2 regions of the Mammaliicoccus sp. Dog046 genome follow, and region 1 is predicted to be linked to the other one. Evidence: a T-box and tRNA genes for the amino acid it is inferred to sense, from the RefSeq annotation. Region 1 holds a T-box; the other holds one or more tRNA genes.
What was found. The T-box of region 1 lies ahead of serS (serine--tRNA ligase). A T-box ahead of a tRNA ligase gene usually reads a tRNA of that ligase, here a tRNA-Ser.

Region 1 (12,601 bases):
GTATAACCAAATCCTTCTCCTTTGTTTAACATCCCTTCAACGATAAGTGCTGTAAACAAGCATATAGGCACAAACTGTAGCCATTTAATCACACCGTTAGGCAAATCTAATTTAGCTAATAATATAAACGGTGCTACTCTAATCACCCATGTAATAGCAAAACATCCTATGATAATAATGATTAAATACATTGAAATACTCATTTATCAAACACCACCCCAATGATAGAAGCGACAATTGTAGATAATAATATCGAAATATATGTGGGCATAAAAATTGTAAACAACAACATGCAAATCACTGTTAGTACTATTAAATACAAATAATACATCACTTTATCTTTCCGAATTAATTCAAATTGCGCAATTAATAAAAATATAAACATCGCTGATAAAGCATAATCTAAACCAAACATTTCTGGATTTGGAATCATATTACCGATCCAAGCTCCTATCAAAGAAACAATAATCCACATTAAATATGCAGATATGTTGAGCCCATGCATCCACATAGGATCCAATTTCTTATCTTTCGCATATTTTGTTACCGCCACACCAAATGATTCATCAGTGACTAATGACCCAATACCTATATTCGATATAAGGGAATTATTTTTAAATGGTGGAAAGAGCGTTAAGCTCTGTAAAAACATACGAGAATTCACAAAGAATATCGTTAAAAATATAGCTGATATCGGAGAATGAATAGCTACAAGTGCACATATAATAAATTGAGCAGCTCCAGCATATACAAAAATCGATAACAAAGTGATTTCTAATATAGATAAACCAGATGACATACCAACAATACCAAAAGCTAAAGCAACACTAAAATAACCTAGCATTGTAGGTAAACAATCTTTCACACCTAGTAAGAACATAGAGCCTCCTACAGTTGTATCACGCTTCAAAACAACGCCCCCAATTCAACAAATGAACACACGAAGTAAGTCTAACGTTTGTCTAACCTCAGTCTGACGTTGGTGTAATTTCATTTTATTATGTATGCCTTTCATCATACCAATCGGACTTTACTTTATCAATATCAAGCATCAACATCATAGCGCTTCCTCAAATAAAAAACTGTCGACAAAGACTGAGTCTTTATCGACAGTTTAACGTGTCTAAGTTATTTCTCAAACACCTTTATTTATATTTAATGATTATTCACCTAAACCAAATTCAGCACTTGCTTCGAATTTCACATCTCTACCGATCATTACGCCACCAGTTTCTAATGCTTGGTTAAATGATACGCCATATTTATCACGATCAATTTTACCTGATACTACAAATCCTGTTACTGTTTCACCGTTTAAAGGATTTTTACTTACTCCATTGAAATCTACATCAAATGTTTCTTCGTGTGTTGTACCAGCAATTGAAAGATCACCAGTAATTGAATCTTCACTTATAGATTTAGTTTCAAAAGTAATGTTTGGATTTTCATCTGTACTGAAGAAATCTGCTGATTTCAAATGTGCATCTCTATCTGCATTTTTAGTATTGATTGAATCTGCTTTTATAGTTACTTTAGCTTTTAATGATGAAAAATCATTAATGTCCCCTGATACTTCTACATCATAATCTTCAAATGTACCTTTAACGCGAGATACCATTAAATGCTTTACTGTAAATTCTAAACTACTATGTGCTTTGTCAAAATTGAAATTTGTCATGTGTCAAAACTCCCTTTATTTAATTTGTATACTTAGTATATCAGATATAAAAAGTATATTCAAGCTTTAAATACAAAAAAAGAGCAACCAATATATGATTACCCTTTTTATAGTATTTAACACATTTATAGTTCTATTACTTTTTTACCGCCCATGAATGGTACTAACGCTTCTGGAACAGTAATTGTACCGTCTTCGTTTTGATAGTTTTCTACGATAGCCGCAAATGTACGACCTACTGCTAATCCACTTCCGTTTAAAGTATGCACATATTCAGGTTTGGCATCTTTATCGCGTTTAAATCTAATATTAGCTCTGCGTGCTTGGAAGTCAGTCATATTTGAACAAGAACTAATTTCTTTGTAATCATTGTAGCTTGGTAACCATACTTCAATATCGTATGTTTTAGTACTTCCAAAACCGATATCACCTGTACAAAGATTCACTGTTCGATATGGTAACTCTAATGCTTGTAGTATATTCTCAGCATGACCAGTCATTTCTTCTAATGCTTTAAATGAATCTTCTGGACGTTCATATCTCACCATTTCAACTTTATTGAATTGATGTAAACGAATTAAACCTCTTGTATCTCTTCCTGCTGATCCCGCTTCACTTCTAAAACAAGCTGATTGTCCTGTGAATTTGATTGGGAATTGTTCATTTTGTAATACTTCATTACGGTAGAAGTTCGTTAATGGTACTTCTGCTGTTGGAATTGTATATAGTCCTTCTTTTTCTACTTTGAATAAATCTTCTTCAAATTTTGGTAATTGGCTTGTACCAAACATTGAATCTGCATTTACAAGTTGAGGTACCATCATTTCTGTATAACCATGTTGCATTGTATGCATCGTTACCATAAAATTCATCAATGCTCTTTCAAGTTGAGCACCTTGCCCAGTTAAGAATACAAAGCGCGCACCTGATACTTTCGCTGCTCTTTCAAAGTCAGCCATATTAAGACTCTCAACTAAGTCCCAATGTGCTTTAGATTCAAAATCGAATGTTCTTGGTGTTCCCCATTTACGTACTTCAATATTGTCGTCTTCGTCTTTACCTACTGGTGTTTCATCACTGATTAAATTTGGAATTCTTACTAATTTATAAGTTACATCTTCATTTAATTGATTAAGCGTTTGATCAATTTCTTTAATTTGATCTCCAACTTGACGCATTTCTAAAATAACATCATCAGCATTCTCTTTATTACGTTTCTTCTGTGCAATTTCCCCACTTACTTTATTACGGCGTGATTTGAGTTCTTCCGTTTGAGCAATAAGTTCACGTCTTTTCTTATCAATCTCTAAAATTTCATCGATGACTTTAGGGTCATCTCCTCTTTTCGCTACTTTGTCTTTCACAAGTTCAGGTTCAGTCCTAATTAATCTGATATCTAACATATCGTTTTCCTCCCTCTCATTCCATCATTGTTTAAGAAAAAAAGCACCACGTTCCTTGTTCTGCACAAGGGACGTGGTGCTTACGCGTTGCCACCCTATTTAACAGTCTTGAAGACTGCACTTTAAGTCATATAACGGTTTAAACCGATTGTTTTTCTTAAAAGGATAGATTCATTTAAGTTTCATGACTTGTTTTCACCAACCACAAGCTCTCTTCACAATCCCACTTAAACTACTTGTTCCTAAACAATATGGATATTAATTTAACATAAATATATCAAATAGATATCTTATTTTCAAGCTTTACTTATGTCACATTTAATAATCCTGTATTCTGATACACTTTTTTTCCATTAATAATGACAACTTCAGCATGATTCACACCATAATGATAAGGTAAATATTCATGATTCGGAATATCCCATACGACAATGTCTGCTTGATCTCCAGCTTCGATTGTACCTGCTTCAACATCGATTGCTTTTGCTGCATTGACTGTTACGGCATTCCATATTTCATTTGGCGTAAGCTTTAATTTAAGTGCTGCAATACTCATCACAAGTTGTAGGTTATCTGTTACGCAGCTACCTGGATTAAAGTCGGTTGCAATCGCAATCGCACCATTGTTAGCAATCATACCTCTTGCATCTGCATATTGGTCTTTGCCTAAATAGAATGTCGTTCCAGGTAATAATACTGCAACCGTATCACTATTACTTAACGCTTGTTTGTCCGCTTCACTTGATGCTACTAAATGATCTGCTGAAATTGCGCCTTCTTCAATTGCTAATCCTAAACCACCTAATGGATCAATTTCATCAGCATGTATTTTCACTTTTAATCCTTTTTCTTTCGCTGCTTGCATATAACGACGTGACTCTTCAATCGTAAACACACCCGTTTCACAGAATATATCTGCAAAGTCTGCCTTATCTTTAACATCATCTAATAAATCAATCATTTCTTGTAAAAATGTTGCGTTATCTTTTGCTTCTTTCGGTACCGCATGTGGTCCTAAAAATGTATGTTTCATTCTCATTGGCATATCTTGATCTAATTGATGTGCCACATTCAATTGCTTTAATTCTGTTTCTTTATCTAAACCGTATCCACTTTTCGCTTCAACTGTTGTTGTACCAAATTGAATCATTCTAACCATTTCTTTTTTAGACTTCTCGTAAAGTTCAGCTTCTGTTGATTGACGTGTTGATGCTACTGTACTTAAGATGCCTCCACCTTGTTTCAATATATCTAAGTAACTCACGCCTTGTTGTTTTAGTGCCATCTCATGTTCTCTTGAACCACCAAACACTAAATGCGTATGTGCATCTACTAAACCAGGTGATACCACTTTGTTTGAAGCATCAATGATTTCCTTTGCTTCGTAAGCTTCAGAATATTCACCTGAATAAACCACTTTACCATCTTTAACGACAACTGTTCCGTTATTTACGATTTTTAATTCATCTAATGCTTCCCCTTTTAGTGGTCCTTCTGTCTTCTTTGGTAAAATTAATGCGCCTATGTTTTGAATTATGATATCATTCATTGATTTCCTTCTCCTTTAACATTGGAATATCTACATTTTTATCTTTAGCTGTTTGAATAGCAATGTCATATCCTGCATCAGCATGTCTCACTACACCCATTCCCGGATCTGAAGTAAGTACTCTTCCAAGTCGTCTATCTGCACGTTCGCTTCCATCTGCAACAACGACCATACCAGCATGTAATGAATAACCCATACCTACACCACCACCATGATGGACGGATATCCATGAACCACCTGCTGCAGTATTCACTAAAGCATTCAATATTGCCCAGTCTCCAACTGCATCTGAACCGTCTTTCATAGATTCTGTTTCTCTATTTGGAGATGCTACTGATCCAGAATCTAAATGATCACGACCGATAACGATTGGTGCTGATATTTCTCCATTTCTAACAAGTTCATTTAGAGCAAGACCCATCTTCGCACGTTCTCCATAACCTAACCATGCAATACGTGAAGGCAAACCTTGAAACGCGATTTTTTCAGTTGCCATATCTAACCAACGCATCAGCTTTTCATCTTCTGGGAATAATTCTCTCATCAGTCTATCTGCTCTCTCGATATCTTTAGGATCACCACTTAATGCCGCAAATCTGAAAGGTCCTTTTCCTTCACAGAACAGTGGTCGAATATATGCTGGCACGAATCCTGGGAAGTTAAATGCATTCGTTAAACCTTCATCAAAAGCCACTTGTCTAATATTATTACCATAATCAAAAGCGACTGAACCCTTTTCTTGGAATGCTAACATCGCTTCAACGTGTTTTTTCATAGATGCCGATGATAACTCAACATATTTCTTAGGATCACTTTCTCTTAATTGATCTGCTTCTTCTAAAGAATATCCTTCAGGCACATAGCCATTTAAAGGATCATGCGCAGACGTTTGGTCTGTAACGATGTCTATTTTAAATCCACGTCTCAAGATTTCATGATGAACTTCAGCAGCATTTCCTACTAGACCTATTGCTAAAGGTTTTCCTTCATTTCTAGCATTTTCAGCTTTTTCCAACGCTTCATCTAATGAATCTGTCATAATGTCACAATAACGTGTTTCAATTCTCTTCTCTATTCTTGAAGGATCCACATCTACGCCAATGACAACACCTTCATTCATCGTAACAGCAAGTGGTTGTGCACCGCCCATTCCACCTAATCCTGCCGTAAGTGTAATCGTTCCTTTCAATGAACCATTGAAATGTTGATTCGCCAATTCAGCAAATGTTTCATAAGTCCCTTGAACAATACCTTGAGATCCTATATAAATCCAGCTACCGGCCGTCATCTGACCATACATCATTAAGCCTTTCTTATCTAATTCATGGAAGTGTTCCCAATTTGCCCACTTTGGAACAAGAACTGAATTTGATAATAGTACACGTGGCGCTTCTTCATGTGTCTTAAATACCGCTACCGGTTTCCCTGATTGAACTAACATCGTTTCATCGCTTTCTAATCTTCTTAACGTTTCAACAATAGCATCAAAGCTCTCCCAGTTACGTGCTGCTTTACCAATCCCACCGTATACAACTAATTTATCTGGGTGTTCTGCAACTTCTGGATCTAAATTGTTATAAAGCATACGTAGAACCGCTTCTTGTTCCCAACCTTTACATTCAATTTCTAAACCTTTTTTAGCTTTTATTTGTCTAGACATATGTCATTTCCCCTTTTTTAAAATATTAATAAACTAAATGGTATTGCGATTAATAAAGTTAGTGAAACGCGAATAAACCATATTGCGATTAATTTCCAAATTGGAATTTTAATATCTGTTGCCAAAATACAAGGTACCAACGCTGAAAAGAATATAATCGCTGAGATACTTGTAATAGCTGTAACAAACTTCACTTCAATAGATGCTTTCACAACAAGAAGTGATGGTAAGAACATTTCGATAATAGAAATCGTAGAAGCTTTCGCTAATAGTGGTTTATCATCGATAGGAAACAGATAAATAAATGGATAAAATATATAACTCAACCAATCTATAATAGGTGTGAAATTGGCTAGCACTAAGCCTAAAAATCCTATAGATAAAATGGAAGGTAATATCGCCATCGTCATCTCTAGACCGTCTTTTAAATTGGTCATGATATTTTGAAATAAAGTTAACGATTGATGCGATTGACGTTTTGCTTCTTTATAAGCAGCTTTAAAATAATTCCCTTCAACTTTCACTTCTTTCTGGCCTTCTTGATTATTGTAATAAGCTTCTGATTCATTCGAAATAGGCGGTAAATGTGCTGAAATTGCGGTAACAATAAACGTAATTACCAACGTACTCCAGAAGAATAAATTCCACATATCCATTAAATCTAAAGTCCCTGCTACAATAACCATAAATGTTGCTGATACCGTTGAGAATCCAGTTGCGATAATCACCGCTTCTTTCTTGTTATACATACCATCTTTATAGACACGATTTGTAATGAGCAATCCTAAAGAATAACTTCCTACAAATGACGCAACTGCATCGACAGCAGACTTCCCTGGCGTCTTGAATATTGGTCGCATGATAGGTTGCATGAGTACGCCAATAAATTCAAGAAGACCATATCCGACTAAGAATGATAATGCGATGGCACCAACAGGTATCAGCACACTGAGTGGTAACATCAATTTATCAAATAGAAACGGTCCATAATCAGGATGAAAGAGTAAAGACGGTCCTATTTTAAAGACATACATACAGCCAATCACTGCACCGAGGACTTTGAACAATACTAATATAAAGTCCATAATTGATTTTCGAAAATCCATGCGAACGACCGGTAATATTGCCCCTATTAAAATGATAATAAGTGCATAATAAGCCATAAAATCTCCAATCAAAGCACGTACACCTAAATGTATATGATCCACTAAAATCGTATTGTTTTCTCCAATTTTAATTGGTACAAAGAATAACAATACCCCTAATAAACTAAACACATAAAATCTCCACATATCCTTGCCTTTGTTCTCTAATTGCATATGATTCATCAAAACACCCCTTTGTTTGATTACTAATTATCTTAAGTATTCACAAACCTTTTCTATATCATGATGAAATACGCGATCTTCGGTGATAGATGGTACGATATTTCTGAGTTCATTATATTTTTCTCTTGTTTTAGGAGATAATTTCTCCACCCCTTTGATTTCAACTGCTTGTAATGCAATAATGCATTCTATCGATATGACTCTTCTTACATTTTGAATAATTTGATATGCATGACGTGCCCCGATTGTTCCCATTGATACGTGATCTTCTTGGTTGGCTGATGATGGGATAGAGTCTACGCTTGCTGGATGTGCTAATGTTTTATTCTCAGATACAAGTGAAGCGGCTGCATATTGCATAATCATCGCACCACTTTGTAAACCTGGTTCCGGACTTAAGAATGCAGGTAATCCACCATTAAGTTGCGGATTAACAAGTCTTTCTAATCTTCTTTCAGATACATTTGCTAATTCTGCGACACCAATTTTCAAGAAATCTACTGCGAAAGCGATTGGTTGTCCATGGAAATTCCCCCCTGAAATAACCAATGTTTCATCATCTTTATCAAAAATAAGTGGATTATCATTCGCTGCATTCATTTCTAGTTCTAATTTTTCTTTGACGTAATTAAGCACTTGGAAGCTTGCCCCATGTATTTGTGGAATACATCTTAATGTATACGCATCTTGTACGCGTATTTCACCTTGTCGTGTCGTTAATTGAGATCCGGATAACCAATTGCGCATTCTTTCCGCTACATCCACTTGTTCAACAAAATTTCTAGCGATATGAACATGTTCGTCATATGCATCCACAATGCCATTCAATGCTTGATGTGTTAATGATGCAATCCATTCTGAATGATAAGCGATATTTTCCGCTTCGATATATGCGATTACCCCTTGTGATGTCATCGCTTGTGTACCATTGATAAGCGCTAATCCTTCTTTCGCTTGTAGTGCATGTGGTTCTAATCCAATTTCGTGCAACACTACTTTCGCATTGCGTCTTTCACCTTTAAAATGCACATCACCTTCACCGATTAATGCCAATGCTAAATGAGACAGCGGCGCTAAATCTCCAGACGCACCAAGTGATCCTTGTTCTGGTATGACAGGGATGATTCTATTGTTTATAAATGCTACCAGTAACTCAACAAGTGATACTGTTACACCTGAATGTCCCTTTAACATAGTATTTAACCTTAAGATCATCATTACGAGTGAGACTTCATCAGGAAATGGTTTACCAATTCCACATGAATGGGAACGTATTAAATTAACTTGTAAGTCGTTATATTTTTCTTTCTCTATTAATACATCACTAAACAATCCAAACCCAGTAGTTATACCGTAAATTGTCTCTTTATTTTTAATAATCTTTTCTACTGTTTCTCTACTTTTTCTAACATTCACTAATGCTTCCTCAGAAATTTCTATTTGATCATTATCATTTAAAAATTCCTTAATATCTTGAATTGTTAAGTCTTTCCCATTTAGTATTAAAGCCATCAAAACACTCCTTTTTTGGACACAAAAAAATACAACAAATAAAGATTTGCTGCACCTTCTAATATCTAATAACTAATAGGCGTTTCTATGTCTTATATATGATTTATTCCTAATCCAATTGTTTCATGTTCTTTTCCTTTGATAGGTGCACCAATCGTACCGTACAAACTAACTGCAATCCATTCGCCTTCTTCAATATCTTTATAAGGACGACCACGTACGATTGCAAATTTTAATCCTACTGTTCTCATGACTTCACCGATAGATAATTCACCTCTTGTAATACCATTAACCGCTTCTAAGATAGCATGATATAAAGCATGCGTTTCTCTATAATGATTTTCAGAAATGATTCCTTCTCTTCTTGCTGCTGTTTCAACAGACGCAATAATTTTATTTAATGACATTGTACCAATCTTACCAACTAAAAATTGCATGTCTTTACATTGTGGCATCAATTGTTGTGCAGTTGTCTCTGTTGTGAGCGTCAATAAAGTAGCATATTTGCCGATTGAAATTTGTTCAGTCATATTAAAGCTCCTATCTCGTCTAATAACTAATGTCTATATTCTCATTCAGTATACGCTTTCAAAATTCCTCTGACAATACTTTTCAGAATATTCGTAACGTAGTGATTGATTAATACATTAGCTTAATAAAGGAAATGGTTTGTAATCTTTTTAAAAATAGACTGTTCATTTCGTAATTAAAGTGGCATAATAAATCGTACAATTAATTGAAGGTGGGTTAACATGAAGACAATTTCATCTGTCACAATTCCAAAGAGAGAGCAACAATCTCACAAAGGGGATTATGGTAGGATATTATTAATCGGTGGTAATGCCAATTTAGGTGGTGCTATCATACTTGCAGCAAGAGCATGTGTATTTAGTGGGAGTGGTCTTATTACAGTCTCAACACATTCATCTAATTTCGCTGCCTTGCACTCACGTTGTCCCGAAGCGATGGTTTCAGACATTACAGATTTGAAAAAACTTTCTAAACTAATAGAACAATCCGATTGTATATTAATCGGACCAGGACTTGGTTTAGACTTTAAAGGAAACAATACATTAACATTCCTATTCCAGAACATCCAATCTCATCAGACATTAATTATTGATGGAGATGCGATTACAATATTAAGCAAATTAAAACACACTTTACCTGACTGTGAAATCATCTTCACCCCTCATCAAAAAGAATGGGAAAGATTAAGTAACATTCCAATAGAAGAACAAACATATGAAAAAAATAAAGCAGCCGTAGAATCATTAAATGCAACTGTGGTTCTAAAGAAACACGGCACTGAATTATTCTTTAAAGATAATGTATACAAACTATCCATCGGGACACCTGCAATGGCAACTGGTGGAATGGGAGATACACTTGCAGGCATGATTACAAGTTTTGTAGGCCAATTTGATCAAGAAGAAGCGGTCATTAACGCGACTTATATACACAGTTACATTGGAGAAAAATTATCTAAAGACATGTATATCGTACCGCCATCCAAACTGATTGATGAAATACCATACGCAATGAAATCATTTGAAGCATAAATAAAAAGAATCTCAGACATTGATTAATGTCTGAGATTCTTTTTATTTTATTCTTTTTATTCGTTATCGTCTTTATCTTGTTGTTCAATATCTTCATTTACGCGTTCCATGAAGTCTTCTCTTAAGTCTTCTTTTTCCGCATTCGCATCTTCTTCAATTGCTGTTGCATCAGTTGTTTCTGTTCCTTCTAATGCACCTTCGATTGGAGTTTCTGCTATTTCTTCATCATCTGGCTCTACTTTAGCAACAGTTGCTACATGTTGATCTTCACCTAAGCGAATTAATTTAACACCTTGAGCGCTACGGCCATTTTGAGAAATATCTGCTACATGTAATCTTATGATTACACCTGAATTTGTAACGATCATTAAGTCTTCGTCACCTGTCACAGTTGTAATACAAACAAGGCTACCATTTTTCTCTGTTAATGTTGCCGTCTTAATACCTTTACCACCACGATTAGAAATACGATATTGGTCTGCTGAAGTTCGTTTACCAAATCCATTCTCAGTTACAATAAGAATTTCATCTTCTTGATCTTCATCCGTAATATCTAAACCAATTACTTCATCTTCATCTCTTAATGAAATACCTCTTACACCCGCAGCAGTTCTACCTAATGGACGTAATTGTGTTTCATCAAAGCGTATAAGTGATGCGTGTTTTGTACCTATAATGATTTCTTTCGAACCATCCGTCAGTCTAACCGCTATCAGTTCATCGCCTTCTTTAAAGTTAATGGCAATCTTACCGTTTTTGTTTATGCGTGAGAAGTTAGATAGTTTAGAACGTTTCACTGTACCGTGCTTAGTCGCAAATACGAGGTAATGTTCTTCACTTGATAAGTCTTTCACAGCAATCATTGTACTGATGCTTTCATCCTTATCTATCTCTAAAGCATTCACAATTGGTAATCCTTTAGACTGTCTAGACATTTCAGGAATTTCATAACCTTTAAGTTTATATACGCGACCTTTATTCGTAAAGAATAAAATATGGTCATGCGTACTTAATGTTACTAATTGGCTTACGAAATCATCTTCAATTGTATTCATACCTTGAACACCACGACCGCCTCTATTTTGAGAGCGATATGTAGAAACTGGTAATCGTTTAATATAGTTATTATGGCTTAATGAAATCACAATTTGTTCTTCAGGAATCAAATCTTCATCTTCAATTTGATCAAGTCCTGCTGCAGTGATTTCAGTTCGACGTTTGTCACCAAATTTATCTCTAATTTCAGTGATTTCTTCTCTAATGATTTCTAATAATTTCTCTTCATCATTTAAGATTTCTTTTAGTTCTTCAATTAGTTTAAGTAAGTCTTGATACTCACTTTCAATTTTGCCACGTTCTAATCCTGTTAAACGACGTAAACGCATATCTAATATCGCTTGTGCTTGTCGCTCAGATAATTTAAAACGATTTTGTAAACCTTCCATCGCTTCTGAATCACTTTGTGACTCACGAATCAATTTAATGATTTCATCTATATGATCTAACGCAATTCTTAAACCTTCTAAAATGTGCGCTCTATCTTGTGCTTTTTTCAAGTTATATTTCGTACGTCTAGTTACGACTTCTTTTTGGTGTTCTAAATAATGATATAGTACTGCGCGTAATCCTAATAATTTAGGCTTACCGTCTACTAATGCAATCATGTTCACACCAAATGATGTTTGTAACGGTGTTTGTTTATATAAGTTATTCAAGATAACATTAGCGTTTGCATCTTTTCTAACTTCTATTACAATTCGTACACCGACTTTCAGACTTGTTTCATCTCTTAAATCAGTAATACCTTCTATTTTCTTATCACGTGCAAGTTCAGCAATTTTTTCAATTAATCTCGCTTTATTCACTTGATAAGGAATTTCCGTTACGACGATTCTCTCTTTGCCGCTCT
Region 2 (12,601 bases), 730 kb from region 1:
TTCTTCAGGTAATTTTAAATGTATATTGATATTATGTTGTTCTAGTTCATATGCTAGAAATGTTTGTACATCAGAAATTACTTGTGCGATATTAACGTTTGTATATGTTAAATTGGTTGGCTTTCCTAAATATAAAAACTGCGTCACGATATTATTAATTCTATCAAGTTCTTCAGTAATGATATTAAAGTGTCGATCTTTATAATCTTTATCGTATTTCATTCTTGTGAGTTCAATAAATCCATTAATACTTGTAAGTGGATTTTTAATTTCGTGTGCTGTATTAGCAGCAAGCGTACCGATTAGACGTAATTTCTCATTATTCGCTTGGTCAATTAGCTTTTCATGTTCCATTCGTTCAGTTCGGCTCTTATATAAAAGCGCGAGTATCGTTAATAATAAGAAAATGACTAAAAATATAAATATACTTGGTAATATGATTCGCGTAATATAGTTGTATTGTCCTGAAATCGTGATGAAGACGGGAAGATCTTTATACATATAAGTGATTTCTTTAGATTGTTGATGCTGTTTACCAACTTCATAAAATTTAGTGCCATCAATGCCTTTGACTTCAATGTTAAATCGTTTTGTAATCAATTTGATTTCATCCTTAAACGCACGCATATTGATTACTGTAGCTGCAGTATAGCTTTTATGATTAATATTTAAATCGTTAGTTAACAATAAAGTATCTGGACGTTTTAAATTATTTGATTTACTACTTAAAATTGAAGATTCATTAATAGGAAAGTGAAATTTATAATTATTAAAATGTTCCTCATCTTGCTTTATATTTCCTTTTCCTTTTGAATCATAAATCACTTTCTTATTTTCATCTATTACATAGATGTGATCAATCCATTGGTATCGTATATGGTTATCTTTCAAAAATTTATTAACAAATGCCTCATTATCTGAATTTGATAATATGGTTGTTAATGATTCTGAAATACTCGTTGTATCATTGATAAAAGACTGTATTTTTAGATTAACGATTTCTTTAGTATTGTTTAATCGTTGATTGACTCTATTTGTATAATTTCTATTTATTAATGCACCGACTGTTACTGATATGATTAATGCAATAATAATATTGAGTATAATAATTTTTGAAAAAGATTTCATTGGGTCCTCCTATGTGACATTCTACTTAATGAGTATATTATGTTAAATATGTATTGCCAACATAAATCTCAAAAACAATTGAATGTGTAATGATATAGATGGAACCATTCATCATTTAAAAGTGTTAAAATAAATAAAAAGAGGGGGTTAAACTTTGAAGACAAATGAACTCGTGACAATTGATTTATTAGCAACTTCTGATTTACACGGTCAGATAGGTAAGAGTGGTATTAGTGGTAACATCTTAAAGATGGCTACTTATGTTAAACATAAACGTAAAGCAAATCATCATGTACTCTTATTAGATAATGGAGGGATGTTGTCTGGGTCAATGTTTGCATTTTATTATGCACAAATTGCGCCATATAAAAGAAATCCCATGATTAAAATAATGAATGACATGCAATTCGATGCGAGTGGTGTGAGCCCGGATGAATTTAATTTTGGCTTAGACTTCTTAAATAAATCTATAGCATTAAGTCGATTTCCATGGCTAGCAGCAAATATAGAACATAGTAAGACGAGAGAACCGTATTTTACAACGCCATACACTGTGAAATATATAGATGGTATTAAAATCGGTATTATTGGATTTACATCCAGTGGACTAATGGAAAATAAAAACGTCGAGTTTGAAGATGAAGTCGTCGTTGGTGAATCAATGACCTCAGCTAAACGTTGGGTAAGATATTTACATGAGAAAGAAAGTCCTGACTTCTTAATTATGTTGTATCATGGTGGTTTAAACACATATACAGATAAAAATAATTACAGATCATACTATAGTAATAACGCGGAAAATATGATTAAAAGTACAGAAGGCGTTAATGTGATTATTACTGGGCATCAAGAGCATAATGTAGATTTAAAAGTCGCAGAAACGCAATTTATACAACCTGGTAAAGATGCTACAAATATAGTGGATATGTCTATACAATTTAGAAAAAGAACAAACTCTGTCGAAATCGTGGATACTTCAATTAAACATGTTGAAATTTCAAGTTATCCAGAAGATAGAGATTTATTAGAACTTACACATTTTGATCAAAAGGCAGTTCAACATTGGTCTGAGCAATGTGTCGTAGATAGTCCAGTTGTATTGAATTATAAAGAATTTACAGATATATTTACGAAACCACATCGATTTATGGCGTGTATCCAAAATAGTATGGCGCATGCATTTTCAGGAGAAAGTTTTGTTTGTGCGCATATTGGGAATCCTACTGGTCAAGGATTGAGAGGCGTGTTGCATGTGAAAGATGTTTATAATGCTTATGTCCATACGGATAAACCAATACACATTAAATTAAGTGGTAAAGAAATTAAGCGCATCATAGAGAGAACAGCAACAGCTTTGTCGAAAGAAAATGAATCTATCATTTATAATGAAGATATATTAGAACCAACATTGATGACTATTTGGAAAGGATTTAAATATACCATTGATCTCAATAAACCCGTTGGTAATAGAGTGCAACTAGAACAAGTAGAAATGGATCAGAAGTATGATGTCATTATGACTGATTATATATTTAGACACGTGAATAAAATTATCGAAGAATCTACGTATGAAATGTCTAAGAAGACTGTAATTGAATATATGATTGATGAAATTGGAGAGAAAAAAGGGAAGATAGACCTAGATTATGAATTTGAAGTTAAATAAAAGTGCTTTTCTATATAGATAATCTTTAGCCAATCGGCAAAGTCTTAGACTTTGCCGATATTTTTATTGACATATTGATATATCGGTATTAGAATTACATGTATCTTAAGTGAATACAAGTTATTTGAATATATTTTTTAGACAACATGTACTTGCGCTTAATACATGTACATGTTAACTAGGAGGAAGAAAGTATGAAAGTTATTTTAATTACTGGTGCAACAAATGGAATTGGACTTGAAACGGCTAAATTATTAGCTACACAAGGTCATATTGTGTATGCAGCAGGTAGAAATTTAGAAAAGTTGGAGTCCTTAAATAATATAAAATCATTATATTTAGATATTACAGATGAAAAGTCAATTGAATCTGCAGTAAATAAGGTTATAAGTGAACAAGATAGAATTGATGTATTAATTAATAATGCGGGCTATGGATCTTATGGATCAATAGAAGATGTGTCTTTAACAGAAGCCAGAAATCAATTTGACGTAAATGTTTTTGGATTAGCGAGTTTAACTCAAAAAATAATACCAGTTATGAGAAAACAAAATGATGGACATATTATTAATATTTCATCTATTTATGGAAGGTTTACAGCTTCATTTGGTGGTTGGTATCATGCGACTAAATATGCAGTTGAAGCTTTGAATGATACATTGAGATTGGAAACTAAACAATATGGTATAGAAGTAACCGTTATCGAACCAGGACCAATTAAAACTGACTGGGGTATTATTGCTGCAAATAAATTAGCCGATTCTGCTCAAGGGAGTGCATATGAGAAACAAGCACTAAAATCGTCAAATAGAATGAAAAAGCTTTATACATCTAACTTATTGTCTAAACCACAAGTCGTATCAAAGGCGATTGCCAATGTAGTTAATAAAAAGCAACCTAAAGTGAGATATGTTGTTGGAAGAGGAGCAAAATTTTTTATTTTCCTAAATACAATTATACCAACACGTATTTTTGATAAAATTATTTCAAAAATATAGTTTAACTAAGTAAATATGATTAATAAAAAATGAAGGAGTAATTACATGGATTCAAAGTTTTCTGTCGCAATTCATACTTTAGTTATGGTTTCAAAGTACTCACCAAATATCAATTCAGAAGATATTGCAAATAGTGTTAAAACCAATTCAAGTTATATAAGAAAAATAGTCTCACTGTTAAAGAAAGCAGATATTATTAAGACTTATCAAGGCAAAAGTGGAATTATTTTAAATGTACCTAAAGAGGAACTAAATTTACTTGATATTTATTTAGCTGTGAACAATAAAAATAAAAAATTACTAGATGTTCATACTGAAGCGAATCAAAATTGTCCTGTAGGAAAACATATTGAAAATGTGTTGATACCTACTTTTGATAATATAGAAGATCAGTTTTATATTTATTTAAAAAATAAAACACTAGCAGATATTATAAATGAAATTAGTAAATGTAAATAGGTCGAGAGATCTATAGTTATGTGAAAATTCAGGAGGAAATTATTCATATGTTAAATGAATTTAAGTTCATATTTAAAAATAGAAAGCTAATGATTTCATTGATATCAATATCACTAGTCTCAGCAATATACGTCGCGATGTTTGTAGGATCGGTTTTTAATCCATATGATAGAACGAAAGATTTAAAAATTTCTGTCGTCAATCACGATAAATCAATAGATACCAATGGTAAAACAATTTCTATAGGTGATGACTTAGTTAACAAATTAAAAGATAAAAATACTTTTGATTTTCAAAGTATAAATGAAAAAGAAGCATTAAAGCGACTTAAATCTGGGGAATCATCAGGAACGATTATTATTCCTGAAGATACTTCGAAAAATGCATTAACTATATTAAGTAAGGATCCCAAAAAAATTAATATAGAAACACAAGTTAATCCGGGTGCTAGTTATATTGGAAGTCAAACTTCTAAAAAGGCGCTTGATATTGTAATAGAATCAATTAATCAAAATATACGTACAAAATATTTAACTGAAATATTTAATAATGTTAATAAGTCAAAATCGAGTCAAACAACGACTCAACAAAAAGGTATGAATTTTGATAAAAATAATGAAATGGTTCTGAATAATGCTACTAAAGTAACTGAAAATAACCCGACGAATATTGATTATTATGGGGAGAGTATCGTTCCTTATATGGCTGGCGTAAGCCTCTTTGTTGTAGCAATTTCTATTTGTGCAATTTATCCATTTAGAAAAACAATTAATAGAGATACACCAGTAATAAAGCAAACGCTTGGTAAATTTATGTTTTATATAGTAGAAGGTACATTAGCTGCTATTTTAATGAATATTTTGGTCATATTTGTGTTTCAAATACATATTGATCATATAGCGCAATTTATTGTAATGAGTATATTATGGGGGATTGCTGCTATTTCTATTACATCGTTCTTAGGCTTATTATTGGATAGAATAGGACTATTTTTATCAATGATCTTACTCGTATTTCAATTGAGTTCAAGTGAAGGAATGTTTCCAATCGAACTTTCACCGAAGTTCTTCCAATTAATTAATCCATTATCACCAATGTCATATGTAATTCAAGGGTTTAGAGAAGCAATGTTTACAAATGCAGGACATTATAGTTATGGAGTAGCAATATCCGTAGTTATTGGAATTATTATAGTGATGGCACTGTTACAATTTCTAGTTTTAAAATGGTTCAACGGTAAAGATAAACTTCCATTTGCAATGGAATTTAAATAATGTTGAAGTATTTATGAGATATAAAATTATATGAATGATACAAAATAGCTATAAAGAAATCTAGAACATTAGATTTCTTTATAGCTATTTTTAGTTATCAGACAAAAGAATAAAATTAAACATTCAAAATATCTTATAGAGTTTAAATTTACACTTAGTAGCATATATAGTTTTTAAAATAATAGTAAAAATTAATGATAGGTAAAAAGAATTAATACATTTACTAAAATAAATGTATTATGCTATATACTTAATGTTGAATTTATAATAAAATAATTTAAGTAAATATTCATTTAATTATACATAGGTAAGGAGAAACGAAGATGAATTTATTAATTTTAATCATTATTGCGGTCATAATAGGCCTAGTCTTATTGGGATCATTAGTATGGTACCTTTACATGAAAGCGCGTTTTAAAACAGTGCCTTCAAATGAAGCTTTAATTATTACAGGTCCAAATATTGGGGACCCAAAAACAGAATCCAATGTGTATCAAGATGATGAAGGACGTCATATGAGAGTCGTACGTGGTGGCGGCTATAGAATGAAGATGTTCCAATCATCAACACGTATTTCTTTAAAATCATTTCAATTAGAAATTAAAACACCTGTTGTCTGGACTAAAGCAGGCGTAGGTATTGAGGCAGAAGCAGTAGCAACGGTTAAAGTTGCCGATCAGTTAAAAGGCATCGTGAAGTATGCTGAACAATTCTTAGGTAAATCAAAAGACGAAGTGTCTGATGAAATATCACAAGTATTAAATACTAACTTACGTGCAATCTTATCTAAAATGACTGTCGAAGAAATTAACTCAGATAGAGAAGCGTTTAATAACAAAGTAACAGAAGTTGCTCAAGAACAACTTAATAATATGGGCTTTACGATTACATCTCTAGGGTTATCTGATATAAGTGATAATGAAGGTTACTTAGAAAATCTAGGGAAACCTGAGATCGCTAAAATTAAGAAAAAAGCAGATATTGCTGAAAGTGATGCTTTAAGAGAAACTGAGATGAAAATCGCAGAAAACACTGAATTAACGGAGAAAGAAAAGATTTCTCGTGAAATGAATGTTGCTGACTCTCGTAGAGAAAAAGATTTAAAAGAGCAATCTATTTTAAGTGAAACAAACAAAGCGAAAGCACAAGCTGAAGCTTCTGGTCAGTTAGAGCGTGAGTCTAGAGCATTAGAAATTAAAGAAAAGCAATTGAGTGTAGAACGTACTGAAAAAGAAAATGAATTACACTTAATTCAAATGGAACGTGAAAACGATGTTCGCATTCAACGTCAGAAAGATGATGTACGTCGTCAACAATCTGAAACAGATGCAGCCATTAAAATTAAACAAGCTGAAGCATCTTATGAAGCACGTATCAAAGAAGGTAAAGCCGAAGCGGAAGTTATTAGAGAACAAGAAAAAGCTAAAGCAGATGGTTTAAGAGAAAGAGCAAAAGCACTTTCTGAAAATAAAGATGTGATGTTAGCTGAAATGATGATTCAAACGTTACCAGAATTTGCGAAAGCAATTGCAGAACCATTATCAAATGTTGAGAATATCCGTATTCTTGACGGTGGCAATGGACAAGGTATCAATTCATTAGCAAACGGCATTATTTCTCAAATGGCAAATGCTGAAGAAGGATTAAATCAAATGACAGGATTTAATTTAACTAAGATGCTTGAAAACGTCTCTAATCAAAAGAAAACATATGCTTTTGAACAAAATGAGACTGCTAATGACGATAGTGAACTTGCAAATGAAGCAGAATCAGAAGTAAAGACAGACGAATTAGAAGAGACAGAACAAGTAGTAGCACAAGAAAAAACAGAAGATGTATCTGAAACTACTAATGTAAACGATCAAACAGAAAAATAATAAAAAAACAGAAAGCATTCAATCAGATGATTGAATGCTTTCTGTTTTTAAATTTAGCTAAAAATAATAACAAGTATAATAATTGCTGCAACTTGGGCAATATAAGAAGTCACTATTCTCTTTGTATAGTAGAACAAAGTAGATAATATTAATTGTGCTAAAAATATAAAAATAAAAATAGCTATATTATCTAAATATAAAAACAATGAACTTGATGCTAATGCACTAACAACAATTGCTATAACCGGTTGTGAAAATTTCATTTGTAGTTGATTTTGTAGAATCGTTCTAATATATAGTTCATGACACGGTATAGCGATTACAATCGTTACAAGCATTTGCCATTTATAAAACACACCAGCATACATGAGTTCTTTTAATAATGATGCATAAGAAAGCCCACTATAAACTTGTGATAACAAAAGTTGTAGAATAACCATTAAGATTGCACCAATTAAACCATAACCTATAGATTGTAGTAACCGTTTAGATTTAATGTCGCGTTGATAAAAAATATAGCTTATACCTGCAATCAACATGATGCCTGTATATAAATACCAAAATACTTCTTTTTCACCTTGCATTAAAAATAATATAAGGTGGAAAAATACAAAACTAGAAATGAACCATATTAATTGAGCATTAATTTGATTTTTCACTATTATCCCTCTTCAGAAATTATAGTATAGCGTTTATGATTCACGACCGTTTTTTCAGGTAACTCTAAACTTTCAAAGTTATCCATAATTGTTAGGTCAACGATAACTGAATTTTCATTAATTTTTTCTACGCGGCCTTTTAATCCATCTTGAAATTCAATAATATTTCCAACTTCTGCAACTGTCATGTTATTCCTCCTAAATAATACTATGAAACATTATACTAAATTACTGGAACTTATTAAAGTATAAATGCATGTTGTCTCTATTTTAGCACAAACATATCTTACATATAATGAATTAAACATATGGTAAGATAAAAATAAGGCATTTAGGGGAAAATAAGGAGGATAAAAAAATGAAATTTGTTAGTAATAATGGGATAAATGATCCAATGATTAATTTAGCAATGGAAGAATATGTACTAACTTCATTACCGAAAGATGATAGTTATTTCTTGTTTTATATTAATCAACCTTCAATCATCGTTGGTAAAAATCAAAATACGATTGAAGAAGTGAATCAAGCTTATGTTGAAGAGCATAATATAAAAGTCGTCAGAAGAATTTCTGGTGGAGGTGCGGTGTATCACGATTTAGGAAATTTGAATTTTAGTTTTGTAACGAAAGATGATGAAGATAGCTTTCATAATTTCGCGAAATTTACACAACCAATTGTAGATGCACTTAACGCAATGGGTGTAAATGCTCAAATTTCTGGACGTAATGATATACAAGTCGGGGACAGAAAAATTTCTGGGAATGCAATGGTGAAACAAAAAGATAGAATGTTCTCTCATGGTACATTGATGTTGAATAGTGAAATTGAAGAAGTAGTAAATGCTTTGAGAGTAAATGAAGCTAAAATTAAATCAAAAGGTATTAAATCTATTCGATCTAGAGTTGCGAACATACAAGAATTTTTAGACGAACCAATGGATATCGAAACGTTCAAACAACATATACTTACTTCTATTTTTAAACAAGAGGGTAGTGAAGAAGTAGAAGAATACCATCTTACACAAGAAGACTGGGATAATATTAATGAACTCAGTAAAAATAAATATCAGAAGTGGGAATGGAATTATGGTAAAAATCCAAAATATAATTTTGAAAGAAGCCACAAGTTTGAAAAAGGGTTAGTACAAATTAAATTAGACGTTAAAAAAGGAATTATAGAACACGCTGCAATATTTGGAGACTTCTTTGGTGTAGGGGACGTTAAAGATATTGAATCAGCAATTGTTGGTGTACAACATCAGAAACAATATTTGACTGAAGCATTAGCGGATATTGATACGTATCATTACTTTGGTGATATTGATAAAGAAGAATTAATTAAATTAATGCTATAAAAAAAGAGACTATTTTTGATTGTTTTCAAAAGTAGTCTCTTTCTATGTGTTAAATTTTAAATGACAACTCACGATTGCAAATCCTCCAACTGTATTAATTCTTCACTGTATTGTTCAAATAAAGTTTGATTACGATTTGCGAGTGATTCATCTATTAGAACGGATAATTCACGTTTACGGTTTTCTCGTAAAGCAGAGTCGATGACAAGTTCAACAGATAAGTCATTTAAGTTATTAACAAACGTTTCTAAGCTTTGATGTTTAACTTGTGAATATGGTTTCATTTTGAACAACCCCCTTATTTATTTGTTAAAATTATAGCGTATTTATTTTCTAAATGCAATGAATATTCAGAAAATTTTAAAAAAGTTATGCTTATTTAGATATTAAAAATAATCTAACTTTATAAGTCTATTATAATTTAGTATTTATAATTTTCAAATAATAATGCTCAGCAGAACATTTAAAATTTACTTTACAGAGATATTGTTAAAAATCAAATTAATTATGAAAGAAAAATGACCAAAAAGAGGGGATCCATTTTTATAAAAAACAAATAGAAATACTTGTAAAAAACATTGACTTAAAAATAGAATTGCACTATATTATATGTAGATAAATATAAAAAGTGAAAAATAGAATATCAAAAAGGAGGCATGTTGAATGACCAAATTCATCATTAAGCAATCAACAATCTATTTAAAAGGAATTAAAGTGAATGATCATCTTGTTCACACTGAAGTTTTAGAAGTGGGGAAACAACCCTACATTATTGAACAGAAACCTCAAGAAATTATGAATCAATCGTGTCGATTTTACGGAGAACATTTTCAAGAACGAAAATTATTTACAAATCGACTCATAGGATCAACAAGCAAACAACCCATTTTAGTATCTCCATTTACATCTACTTATTTCTTCTGCACACAATCCGAAAGAACACCTGATAATACTTGGATTAATATTCTTTATGTACAACACCTCAAAAAACTCAAAGGCAACAAAACAAAAATACTACTAGAGCAAGACCAAACTCTCACATTTCCAATTTCTTATCACATCGTGCGACAACAATATTTAAAATGCACTGACTTATTCTTTTCCAATCATAGAAAAAATTTATTCATTAAAAAACTGAATGGTCCTAATATAGATCACTCACAAGAAGGTTATAATATAATGGATGTAATGAAAATGTATCCGAACGATTAAATATAATCAGGAAAATTGAACATTAATGGAACAAGTGCAAGTAAAGTGTAAATGTTCCGTTAATTTTTTTGAGTTTTCTCTTGAAAATATTAATAGGGTTGATATAATAGTATTTGTGCTTGATATAAATCATATTAATCCACAGTAGCTCAGTGGTAGAGCTATCGGCTGTTAACCGATCGGTCGTAGGTTCGAGTCCTACCTGTGGAGCCATGGAGATGTACTCAAGTTGGCTGAAGAGGCGCCCCTGCTAAGGGTGTAGGTCGTTCTGCGGCGCGAGGGTTCGAATCCCTCCATCTCCGTTATAATAATTAAAGCATTTTTGAAACACCGAAACCTTGATATTATAGGTTTTGGTGTTTTTTTATGAACAAATGAATACACAAATGCTACATAATAGATTTCTAGGTGGAAAGTCGATGTATCGAGAAAGTTTATACTTATTTCAAAAGGGAATTTATTAAATGCTTGTAACTTTAATATGAAGAGGGGCTTTTAAAATATGGCTAATCAAAAGAAAGTGCTAGTAACAGGTGCAACTAGAGGAATGGGAAAAGAAATTTCAAAAGTATTAGCAGAGAAAGGCTATCATGTAATATTAGGTGCAAGAAATCTACAAGATGGTCAATCTATTGTGAAAGAATTAGAGTCAAAAGGCTTGTCTGTTGATACAGTTCAACTAGACGTTACTGATATAAATTCTGTGGAAAATGCAGCTCAAGAAATAAACGCTTTAGATATTTTAATTAATAATGCAGGTATAGCTTTAGAAGCTTCTAGTCCATCTAAACTTGATGTCACTAAAGTGAAAAAGGAATTTGAAGTTAATGTATTTGGTGTTATTAATGTAACTTCAGCATTATTACCATTACTTCAAAAAGAGAAAGAAGCAAAAATTATTAATATGTCTAGTATGATGGGATCTCTTACTTCAGCTTTAGATAAAGATTCAATTGTATATAATGCAAGTGTTGCTGGGTATCAATCATCAAAAGCTGCATTAAACATGTATTCAATTCAGTTATCAAAAGAATTAGAAAAAGAAGGCTATGATATCAGTGTAGATTTAGTTGATCCTGGAATGGTAGCCACTGAATTTGGAGGATTAGATCCAGAAACAGCTAAAAAAATGGGAGCACGTTCAATTGATGTAGGTATAAAAAGAGTTGTTGAATTAGTAGAACAAGATGGAAAAAATAAAAATATCACTTTTACAAACATTGATGGAGTTGTACCTTGGTAATTTAAAACGATTAAGAATTTTGTGCTTTTCATAAACGTTACTGTTAGAAAAATATCACTTTAACCCCACCTAAATGAATAGGTGGGTTTTTTGCCAACATAACGCTAACGAAATGGCTTAAACACTTGTATTAAGAGGTTTCTAATATTCCTCACTCTTCGTTATAATAATTGACGTTAAATCACAAAATTTAGTACTTTTATGTTTTGATGATTTTATTCCAAATGACTTTGCTTCATAAATTGAACACAGTTTGTTGCTCCTGCAGACGCTTTTAGATGTTAAATAAATTCCCAATAAAGTTGATTTGGTATTTTAAAGACGTTTATAAATTCGTATCTACTTTCTTCTTTTATACAATTAAATTTTAATGTATTATATAATTAATTAGAATGAAAAGAGGGAAGAGTTATGGTTAAGATCGCTTGGGTAGTACCATCACTTAGTGTATTGAATAATCAACAAGGAGATTTAGTTATTGAAAAACCTTTATCTTTTATTGATTTGGAAGCTTTACCAAACAATTTTTCTTTTAATGTATCTTTTGGGATAATTAATTTGGAAGATTTTAGACAATATGACTTAAATTTTAAAATTATAGACCCAGAGGAACAAATAATTTTTGATATTAATGTTGCAATAGATCATCAAAAATTAATTCAAGATAATCCAGAGAAGCAATTAAAAAATGTGTTTGAATCGAATGCAAATTTCAACAATTTTAAATTTCA

Region 2: it encodes a tRNA-Ser, which carries the amino acid that the T-box ahead of serS (serine--tRNA ligase) is inferred to sense. The anticodon was not compared.

Annotation. Positions count from the first base shown of each region.
Region 1 covers NZ_CP120131.1:10,817-23,417, reverse strand. Annotated here, with positions in the region: gene P3U32_RS00105 (AzlD domain-containing protein) at 1-203, opposite strand, end outside; gene P3U32_RS00100 (AzlC family ABC transporter permease) at 200-880, opposite strand; gene P3U32_RS00095 (YceI family protein) at 1,163-1,678, opposite strand; gene serS (serine--tRNA ligase) at 1,804-3,081, opposite strand; T-box leader at 3,146-3,340, opposite strand; gene hutI (imidazolonepropionase) at 3,389-4,630, opposite strand; gene hutU (urocanate hydratase) at 4,623-6,290, opposite strand; gene P3U32_RS00075 (YjiH family protein) at 6,308-7,618, opposite strand; gene hutH (histidine ammonia-lyase) at 7,646-9,130, opposite strand; gene hutP (histidine utilization transcription antiterminator HutP) at 9,223-9,660, opposite strand; gene P3U32_RS00060 (NAD(P)H-hydrate dehydratase) at 9,883-10,692, shown strand; gene gyrA (DNA gyrase subunit A) at 10,749-12,601, opposite strand, start outside.
Region 2 covers NZ_CP120131.1:1,849,721-1,862,321, reverse strand. Annotated here, with positions in the region: gene P3U32_RS09250 (two-component system sensor histidine kinase NtrB) at 1-1,128, opposite strand, end outside; gene P3U32_RS09245 (bifunctional metallophosphatase/5'-nucleotidase) at 1,283-2,794, shown strand; gene P3U32_RS09240 (oxidoreductase) at 2,989-3,792, shown strand; gene P3U32_RS09235 (Rrf2 family transcriptional regulator) at 3,838-4,251, shown strand; gene P3U32_RS09230 (YhgE/Pip domain-containing protein) at 4,299-5,525, shown strand; gene P3U32_RS09225 (flotillin family protein) at 5,849-7,402, shown strand; gene P3U32_RS09220 (CPBP family intramembrane glutamic endopeptidase) at 7,456-8,061, opposite strand; gene P3U32_RS09215 (YkvS family protein) at 8,064-8,249, opposite strand; gene P3U32_RS09210 (lipoate--protein ligase) at 8,420-9,415, shown strand; gene P3U32_RS09205 (IDEAL domain-containing protein) at 9,484-9,699, opposite strand; gene P3U32_RS09200 (competence protein ComK) at 10,079-10,627, shown strand; tRNA gene P3U32_RS09195 (tRNA-Asn) at 10,766-10,840, shown strand; tRNA gene P3U32_RS09190 (tRNA-Ser) at 10,842-10,929, shown strand; gene P3U32_RS09185 (SDR family NAD(P)-dependent oxidoreductase) at 11,130-11,870, shown strand; gene P3U32_RS09180 (DUF6941 family protein) at 12,282-12,601, shown strand, end outside.